DNA from 2 places in the Halomonas sp. GD1P12 genome. Region 1 is predicted to be linked to the other one. Evidence: predicted binding sites of a transcription regulator. Region 1 holds the regulator's gene; the other holds the start of a gene.
What was found. Region 1 encodes FliA, which starts transcription of late flagellar genes. Its sites were predicted from a motif close to CTAAAGTTNNNNNNNNNNCNGCCGATA; they were not measured.
Positions count from the first base shown of each region.

Region 2: fliD (flagellar filament capping protein FliD) is a predicted target of FliA. The motif match lies at 2,045-2,071, and genes of this name have one in related genera.

Region 1 is NZ_CP107007.1:132,607-137,068, forward strand. It holds gene flhF (flagellar biosynthesis protein FlhF) at 1-1,073, shown strand, start outside; gene OCT39_RS00610 (hypothetical protein) at 1,157-1,654, shown strand; gene OCT39_RS00615 (flagellar protein FlhE) at 1,692-2,096, shown strand; gene OCT39_RS00620 (RNA polymerase sigma factor FliA) at 2,122-2,820, shown strand; gene OCT39_RS00625 (motility protein A) at 2,860-3,675, shown strand; gene OCT39_RS00630 (flagellar motor protein MotB) at 3,680-4,342, shown strand; gene OCT39_RS00635 (hypothetical protein) at 4,339-4,462, opposite strand, start outside.
Region 2 is NZ_CP107007.1:490,477-494,938, reverse strand. It holds gene fliD (flagellar filament capping protein FliD) at 1-463, opposite strand, end outside; gene fliD (flagellar filament capping protein FliD) at 616-1,971, opposite strand; gene OCT39_RS02365 (hypothetical protein) at 2,281-2,598, shown strand; gene OCT39_RS02360 (serine hydrolase domain-containing protein) at 2,916-3,926, shown strand; gene OCT39_RS02355 (YqhA family protein) at 3,962-4,462, opposite strand, start outside.

The DNA of each region.
Region 1 (4,462 bases):
CCCACGCCATGACCGACGTGCGCGAGCGCGAACCCGCCCGCCCGGCCTGGTCGAGCGAGGCGCTGGCGCCGCGTTGGTCGCGGGAAGTGCTGGGCCAGGGGCGGCGCCTTGGCCTGCTGATGGCGAGCCTTCGCGAGCGCGTTGCCGGCTTCTCTCTGCTGGAGGCGAGCTGGGATATCGCCGCGCTGCCCGGCGTGCTCCACGACCAGCGTTTGGCAGCGCTTGCAGACCGCCATCATGAGCAGCGCGCGCTGGGGGTGGTGTGGTCGCCCCGGCGCGCCGAGCGCGGCATGGAGTGGTCGATGCCGGATCTGAATCTCGATGCCGACGGACGCCTCTGTGCGCTGACGCTTTTACAGCACCGCCAGAGCGCCGGCTGGCAGGCGCGCATCGACGCGCAGCGCCAGGCCGCGGTGCATCTGCTGCCCACCCTGGTCGAGGGCGAAACGCTTAATGCGCTGGAAGCCGAGCGCTTGACCTGGGTCAGCCGGGTCAGCGGAAGCCAGCGGGTATACTGGCAGGGCGAGCGCTACGCCATGGCCGCGCTGTTTGACGAGGCGACCCTGGGCCACCAGGTGCCCGTGCGCTTTCGCGGTCAGTCGCTTTCGCTCTACAGCGCCCACGCCGAGGTTACCGACGTCGCGGGCCGGCGGCTGCTCGCCTGGCGCGGCGAACTGCGCGACCCGGAAACATCGCGGCGGGTCGCCAAGCGCTATTGGCTCACGCCGGCGCGGCTGGGGAGCGAGGCGCTGTCGCTTTTGATCACCCAGCTGCAAAGTGAAGGCACGGTAGCGCTGACCAAACGCGTTTGGCGCGCGCTCAAGGAGTCGGACGGCGGCGAGGTCAGCGCTGAGCTACGGCTCTTGATGGCCAGCGGCGTAGCGTGCGTGGCCACCCACCTGGACAGCGCCGAGGACGAAGAGGCCCAGGCGTTGCAGCAGGATTTACTGCGCCTTTTGGGTAGCCCGCGCAAGCGCCGCGATAGCGCGCTGGCGGACGCGATCATGCACTTTCTAATGACCCGCGACGCGATCCGTCAGTTTGGCAGCGTCAGCCGCGAGACCTTTGCATGAGCGGCCAGGACCAGGCCGCGGGGCTGCGCCAGTGGGCGAACCTGCGCACCGGCCAGTCGGCCGGCGCGCAAGGCGACGACGATGTGCGGCAGGCTCAGGCGTTGGAGGCGAGCGAAGCCAACGCGCACACTGTCGATGCGCCCGTCGCGGACGCGCATGTCGCCAACGCGCACGTCGCAGACGCGCATGCCACCAACGCGCACGTCGCCAAAATACCGCTCGCCGTGGTCGGGCTTGGGTCGAAGCAGCGCGAGCCGGTGATCGCGCGCCTCGACGAGTGGTCGCGGCTTGGCCGGCGCTGGGCGGCAACGCCAGAGAGCTGGGAGGTCGTGCCGGTGGACGCCGATGCGCCGCTCCAGGCGCTCTGCGCGCGCTACTCGCGCTGGGCGCTGTGGGTGCGAAGCGACGCCGAGGCGTTCGCCGCCATGTACCGCACGCTGCGCCTGGTCAGCGAACACCAGGGGCCCAAACGGCTGTTGGCGCTGCATGAGCCGGGCCTGCCCCGCGCCGGGCTGCTCGAGAATCTGCGCGCGGCGGCGGCGGCGTACCTGGGGATCGAACTGCTGCTTTTGGCCAGGTAGGCCATACTGAGTGAGCCACTATGGTTAGGTTATGCTAATGAGAAACGTCATTCTCGCAGCGCTGAGTGGGGTGGTGGCCAGCGGGCTTTCGCTGTCGGCCCTGGCGGGCGGGGGCAGCTGGAGTGTCGATACGACCGGGCTGATGGTCGCGATGAGCGACCGGGCAAGTGCCAGCCAGGCGCTCGCGCCGCCGCCCAGTGCCGAGATTCATCAGGGGCGCATCGAGCGCGTCAACTGGCGCTTCGAAGCGCCGCCGGGGGCCGATATCCATGCCTGGCTTTGCCACCCGGAGCGCTGCGTCGCCCTCGACGGCCAGCGCGGCAGTGCCACCGGCCTTGCCGGGCTCAATGCCGGCGCGCCGCTCGAGTTTCGTTTCGCGTTGGGGCGTGGCCAGCCGCCGGTGAGGGTGAGAGGGCTTCAAGTGATTGTGAACTATCAGTGACCAGCGATTAGCCAGGGGCACGCCGATGTATACAGCAAAGGGAAGAATCCAACACAGCGATATGGTCAACCAGCACATGCCGCTGGTGCGTCGCCAGGCGCTGGCGTTGCAAGTTCGTTTGCCGGCCAGCATCGAGCTCGACGATCTGATCCAGGCCGGCATGGTAGGGCTTTTAGAGGCGCTGGGGCGTTTTGATGCCGCCCAGGGGGCGAGCTTCGCCACCTTTGCTAGCCAGCGAATTCGCGGCGCAATGGTCGATGAGCTGCGCACCCGGGACTGGCTGCCGCGCAGCGTACGCCGCTCGGCCCGGGCCATGGACGAGTCCGTGCGCCGGCTGGAGCAAAGCCTTGGCCGCCCCCCGGAAGAGAGCGAGATCGCCCGCGATTTGGACATGCCAATTAACGAGTACCAGCAGCTTCTGGCGGACACCAATAGTGGCCATCTGCTGCCTTTTGAGGAGCTTCTGGAGGAGGGCGGCGAGCCGATTCAGGAGTCGCTGAACGCGCCTTTCGAGGAGCTACTGGACGGCCAGCAGCGCGAAACCTTGATTGCCGCGATCGAGGCGCTGCCGGAGCGCGAAAAGCTGTTGATGGCGCTTTACTACCAGGAAGAGCTCAACCTCAAGGAGGTGGGCGCGGTGCTGGGCGTCACCGAGTCGCGCGTGTCGCAGCTACACAGCCAGGCCATCAGCCGTTTGCGGGCGCGTCTGCACGAGCCGGACTAAACCTTTTCACTGTCAACCCCAACCGGCGAGGAGCCGTCGATGAACCCCTCTACCCTGATTGGAATAGGCGCCAGCATCCTCTTGCTAGTGAGCGTGCTGTTCTTTACCGCAGAGTCCGCGGCAAGCTTCATCAACCTGCCCGGGCTTGCCATCGTCATCACCGGCACGCTGGCGGCGACCTTCATCAGCTATCCGCTCAAGGAAGTGGTGCGCGTGGTACGCCTGGTGGGGCTGGTATTTCGCCGCGAGAATACCTATGTGCGCGACGACATCGACGAGCTGGTCTCCATGGCCAGGCTCTGGTTCAAGGGCGACGTGCGCGCAGTGGAGCGCGAGCTCGAACACACCCGCAACCCGTTTTTGCGCACCGGCATCCAGCTCGTCATCGCCAACACCAAGGAAGACGAGATCTTTGACATGCTGCGCTGGCGTATCGCCAGGCTCAAGGCCCGCGAGCACGCCGAGGCGCAGATCTTTCGCACCATGGCGACCTACGCGCCGGCGTTTGGCATGATCGGTACCCTGGTGGGGCTGGTCAACATGCTCGAAGTCATGGACGCCGGGGATCTCGAGGTGATCGGCCCGCGCATGGCGGTGGCGCTTCTCACCACCTTCTACGGCATCCTGCTGGCGAACCTGGTGTTCAAGCCGGTGGCGGTGAAGCTCGAGCGGCGCACCGAGGAGCGCTTGATCACCATGAACATGGTGCTCGAAGGCATTTCGCTGATCACCAAGCGCCGGCTGCCGTCGTTCATCGAAGAGACGCTGAACTCGTTCGTGGCCAACTACCACGACGAGATCAACGATCCCCACGTGAAGCCGCGCCCGGGCAGCGGCGTCGCGGCGAAAGGCTAGCGCCATGCTCAATTGTGACGCCCGCCACGCGCTGGAATCGCCCTTTACCGGCGGCGAAGGCGAGGAGGGGTGGCTGACCAGCTACCTCGACGTATTGACGCTTCTGATCACGCTGTTCGTGCTGCTGCTGGCACTGACGCCGGCGGGTAGCGGCGGCGAGGCATCAAACGAAGGCCAGGGCCTTCAGCCGCTCTCCTCGGGAATCTTGCCGCGCGACAGCGGCCTATCGCCGGCCATGGCCGCGCTCGATATTCAGGGCGTAAGCGTCAGCCAGGGGCGCGAAGGCGTGACCCTGCGCATCGACGACAGCCTGCTGTTCGCCAGCGGCGCCGCCGAGTTGACCCCCCAGGGCGAAGGCGTGCTCGAGCGATTGAGCGAGGTGATCGACACCTTCGAGGGCGAGGTGTCGGTGGAAGGCCATACCGATAACGTGCCGATTTCGACCGCGGCGTTCGCCTCCAACTGGGAGCTTTCGACCGGGCGGGCGATCGCGGTGGTGCGCCATCTCGAGCAGGAGGGCGTGGCGCGGCAGCGGCTACGCGCCGTGGGCTACGCCGACACGCGCCCGCTCGCCGGCAACGACACGCGGGAAGGGCGCGCCGCCAACCGCCGCGTCGAATTCGTGCTGCGAACTCCCGCCCCGGAGCCGGCGCGGGTTACGCCTTAAGCCCCGGCGCAGCGCCGCTGCATCTCCTGAATCGCCTTGCCGGCGCCGTCGAGATCAAACGTCATGGTCCAGGGCGTGGCACTCCCCTGCTCGAAGCCGATGAACAGCTGCTCGCCTTCA
Region 2 (4,462 bases), 360 kb from region 1:
GATCGCGTACCTGGGCTAGCGTGCTGCCTGCCTTGATATCGACGTCAAGGCTCGTCTGCGTAGTGCCCGCGCCGAAATTGAGCTTCAATTTCGTATCAGTAGCAGTGAGCTCCTGATCCAGCGCCACACTATTGGACGCCGCGCTGCCGGCACGAGCCAGCTGAGACACGCTAATTTCAAAGCGCCCAGGGTTGGCCTTCTCACCCGCCGTGGCCAGAACGCCACTGCCGGTTACCGTGCTTTTTTGCTGTTTGAAGGTCGAGGCATCGTTTAGCGCCTTGACCGAGGTATTGACCCGGTCCATCGCCGACTCAAGACGCCCATAGGCCGAAATTTTGGTCTTTTGAGCACTTTGCTGCTGTAAAACGGGGGTAAGCTTCTGGCGCTCAGCGGCTTTGAGCTGATCCACCAGACCGTTCAAGTCCAACCCGGAACCTACACCAAGCGCGGAGATTGATGCCATGGGTTAAATCCTCGAGTAATAAGTAGCAAAGAGTATGGGTTGATTACCTTGTTTATCGGCGGGGTGATAACGAACTTTAGGTACCTTCAAAAGATACCTCTAAAAAAAGCCCAGCGTTGTAGCTGGGCATTTCCTGTCCGTGAGAGCTGGGCCTAGCTCTGGTTGGTTTGGGCCAGCATTCCCAACTGCTGTTCGAGATAGGCACCCGTCTGATTCATTTGCGCCACCATGCTATCCATTGCTTGAAACTGAACACGATAACGCTCGACGGTTTGCCCGATGCGCTCTTCGGTTCGGCTATAGCGCTCCTGTAGCGACTCGACGCGGCTTTCTGCATTTTCTTTGGCCGTATCAAGGCGGCCGCCATCGCCTACCAGGCGCTCAAGAGACGTATTGATTTGTCCGGCCATGCCGCCTCCTTCGCTGCTCCCTGCGAAAAATTGGGCCAGCCTGTCCGGCTGGGTGGCAATGACGTTATCCAGCTTTTCGTCATCGACCTTTAGCGTACCGTCGGTTTGCAATGAAATGCCGACGTCGGACAGTACGTTGAAGCCGTCACCGCCGGTCATACCGCTAATAGCCTGACGGAGCTCGCGCTCGACGGCTCGTGTGGTCGCGTCAGCGTTCAAGCCTCCCGACTGGCCCGTTTCCACATCGAAGTTGGTCAAGGTATTCAAGGTGCTCTTGAGCGTGTTGAAGCTTTCCACAAAGGTATTCACGTTCTCACGCAGTGCTTCATTATCCTGCTCGACCTTGATGGTACTCGAAGTACCAGCCTCCGTGAGCGTCAAGGTCATTCCTTGAATGGCGCCCTCGACCTGGTTGGAGGCACTGACGATATCGATACCGTTGACGTTGAATGCCGCGTTCTGTCCCTTTTGCACGACCTGAGTGTCCGAGGTGGTGACATCACCGGATAGAATGGTCGAGAAATTGGTACTTTCGATACTGGCATCAGCGCCGGTCTCGCTCGACATGACCGAGAGCCGATACCCTTGCCCGTCGTTGATGATAGAGGCAGTCACCTGACCGCCGCCTTGATCGTTGATGGCGTCTCGAATGTCTTCAAGCGAACTGCCATCGGCGATCGTGATCTCGGGCATACTGCCTTCAGTCAGTGCGAAGCTGAGCGTCTGCTCACCGCTGACAACACTTTCGTCAGCGCTATCCAAACGCTCTGTCACGAGGCTACCAGCAGTTGCCAGTTGATCGACCTCTACGTCGTACCGGCCCGCCTGTGCTTCGCTGGACGCAATGGCGATAACACCGTCGCCCTCGACATTGGTGGTGAGGCTTTCAAACGACGACGTATCGTTCAACGCCTGGGTGGCATCCTGGAACGTGGAAACCGCGCTTTTGAGCGCTCCATAGGCAGAGACGGTCGTGTTGGCAGATTGAACCTGCTCGGCAATGGGCTGCAGTTTGGCGCGCTCGGCGGTTTGAAGCTGATCCAATAGCCCGTTTAAATCGAGCCCCGAGCCAATGCCCAGTGAAGATATGGAAGCCATCGATTGCTGCCCCTTTAAATGTGATCGCCTGCTCTTTAGGCGGGCTGAAATTTGCCTGTGTCAATGCATTGATTATCGGCAAATCGCGCAGTGTCTTTAGCCTTTATCCCACTTTTAACTTAGTAAACGGTTATTTTCTGTAATCTTTACGACTTTTTCGGTTAAAAGAGCCACCCAAGAGGAAATAACCGCAGGGCGCAATACGTACCGAACCCAAGCGTTGAACACGCCAAAAACTTAGACCTTGGTCTAAATAGGTCAGCTCCATTACACTAGGGAAACGTTGTTCGTTAATCGATGGAGCATTCAATGCCCTGCGAAGGTGACACCCCCGCCGCCCCTGCCGCCGTAGACGCGTCTCGGCTGCGTCAGTGCCTGTTCACGCTGGCAGAGCTTTTGTACGTGAATGGCCATGTGCTGGAAACCGTAACGCTGCCTCAGTGCGGGCTGGCCAGGCGTGACACGGCAGTGCTCGATGAGCAGAACGTGGGCTGGGCGGCGTGTCGTGAAATGCTTGAATCAAACGCGGCGGGAATGACCAATCAGGAAGGGCGTTTCGTGCTGACCGCCCTTGGCCGGGACATCATGTTCGACCTGTTCGGTCAGGGCGCGGCGGACTGCGCCTAGCGCAAAAGGCTCCGCTCGAACGTAAAAACGCCCGCATTTGCGGGCGTTTGTGTTTGGCACGGCGCCTTGATTAGCGCAGGCCAAGCATCGAAAGAATGAACAGCACGACGACGACCAGACCCACGATATAGATGATGTTACGCATTGCGGCGCTCCTTGCTTTTTTGCGTTTTAGGAAAATCAAAGGGTTGCTTACCCATCGAGGCAACATTCTCATCCTAGCAGGCTTTCGGGCGGTTTGCGTAATTTACGTGCGCGCAACCGCCGCACGCTCTACGCTTTTTGAAAGCCTCGTTGGCATTGCAAAAGGAAAAGCCATGCGCGTGCGAATGTTCTCTCAAGCGGTAATGCTCGCGCTGGGGCTAGCGCTCTTGAGCGAAGGGGCGCTGGCCCAAACGCCCTCCGACGCGGCCTTCAAGGCGCTCGATGAGCAGGCCAGTGCGCTCGACCGGCTGCATACGGTCGTGGTGGCGGTGGACGGGCATCGGGTACATGAATTTCATCAGGGTGGGCCGGGGACGAGCACGCCGGTCAACGTGAAGTCGCTCTCCAAGACGGTGCTGGCGGCCATTACCGGTGCGGCGATTGAAGCCGGCGTAATCGACTCCCTCGACCAGCGGTTGGTCGAACTACTGGGTGAGCGCGTGCCGGCGGGGCTGGACCCGCGCGTCAGTGACATCACCCTCGAGAACCTGCTTTCCATGCAGGCGGGGCTCGAGCGTACCTCCGGCGAGAACTACAGCGGCTGGGTCGCGAGCCCCAACTGGGTGGAAAACGCCCTTTCTCGCCCCTTCGTGGACGAGCCCGGCGGGCGCATGCTCTACTCCACCGGCTCGAGCCACCTGGTCTCCGCCGCACTTACTTACGGCAGCGGTGAATCCACCTACCAGCTTGCCCAGCGCCTGTTGGCTGAGCCTCTTCACATCACCCTCCCCCGCTGGCTGCAGGACCCACAAGGCGTTTTTTTTGGCGGCAACGACATGCAGCTCTCACCGCGCGCGCTGGTCGAGATCGGTGAGCTGTACCGGCTGGATGGCGTAGTCGATGGCGAGCGTATATTACCGGAAGGCTATGTGGAGGCGTCCTGGACGCCGCGGGGCCGGTCGCCCTGGGCGGGGGATGGCTATGGGCTTGGCTGGTTCGTGACCACTTTCGGCGACACGCCGGTTTACTACGGGCGCGGCTACGGCGGCCAGGCACTGTTCGTGATCCCGGAGCGCGCGATGACGGTGGCGATCACCTCCAACCCCAACCCGCCTTCCCCCGGTGGGCAGTTCCAGCAGCAGCTGAATCGGCTGGTAGCCCGCTTGTTACAAGCGCCACGCTAATGCTCGCTGGGTCACGCGGCGCGTTGCTCTTTCATTCACTCTCTTTTGTGCGACTGGCTCATCAGGTAGAGCGTAGCGGCCAGCGCCAGCACTGAAAGCGCTAGATAAATGGCCTCGAGCGGCGTCGTGAAGCGAATATCCACCACGGCGCGAAAGAACTCGATGATGACGGCCAGGATCACCACCCGGGTGATCTTGTCCTTGAGTTGATCGAGCGAGGCAACGTTGAAGGGGTGACGGGGATAGCGCGCTTCAGCCTGATCGATGCGTGACACGAAAAGTCGATAGATCCCCAGGCTAAAAATCAGCAGCACGATGGCGATCAGGTAGATGTCCACCGCAATGATGATGTCAGGCACCAGCGTATCATGAATGTTCTGGCTGCTATCCAGCAGATAGTAGCGGACCACATCGAGTACAACGCTGACGATATCCAGCGTGCCAACAACGAACAACGCAATGGATCCCAGCAGGCTCGGCACGACCGCCAGTAACACCAGAAAGCGTGATCGCCATAGCACGGTTTCGATACGCCG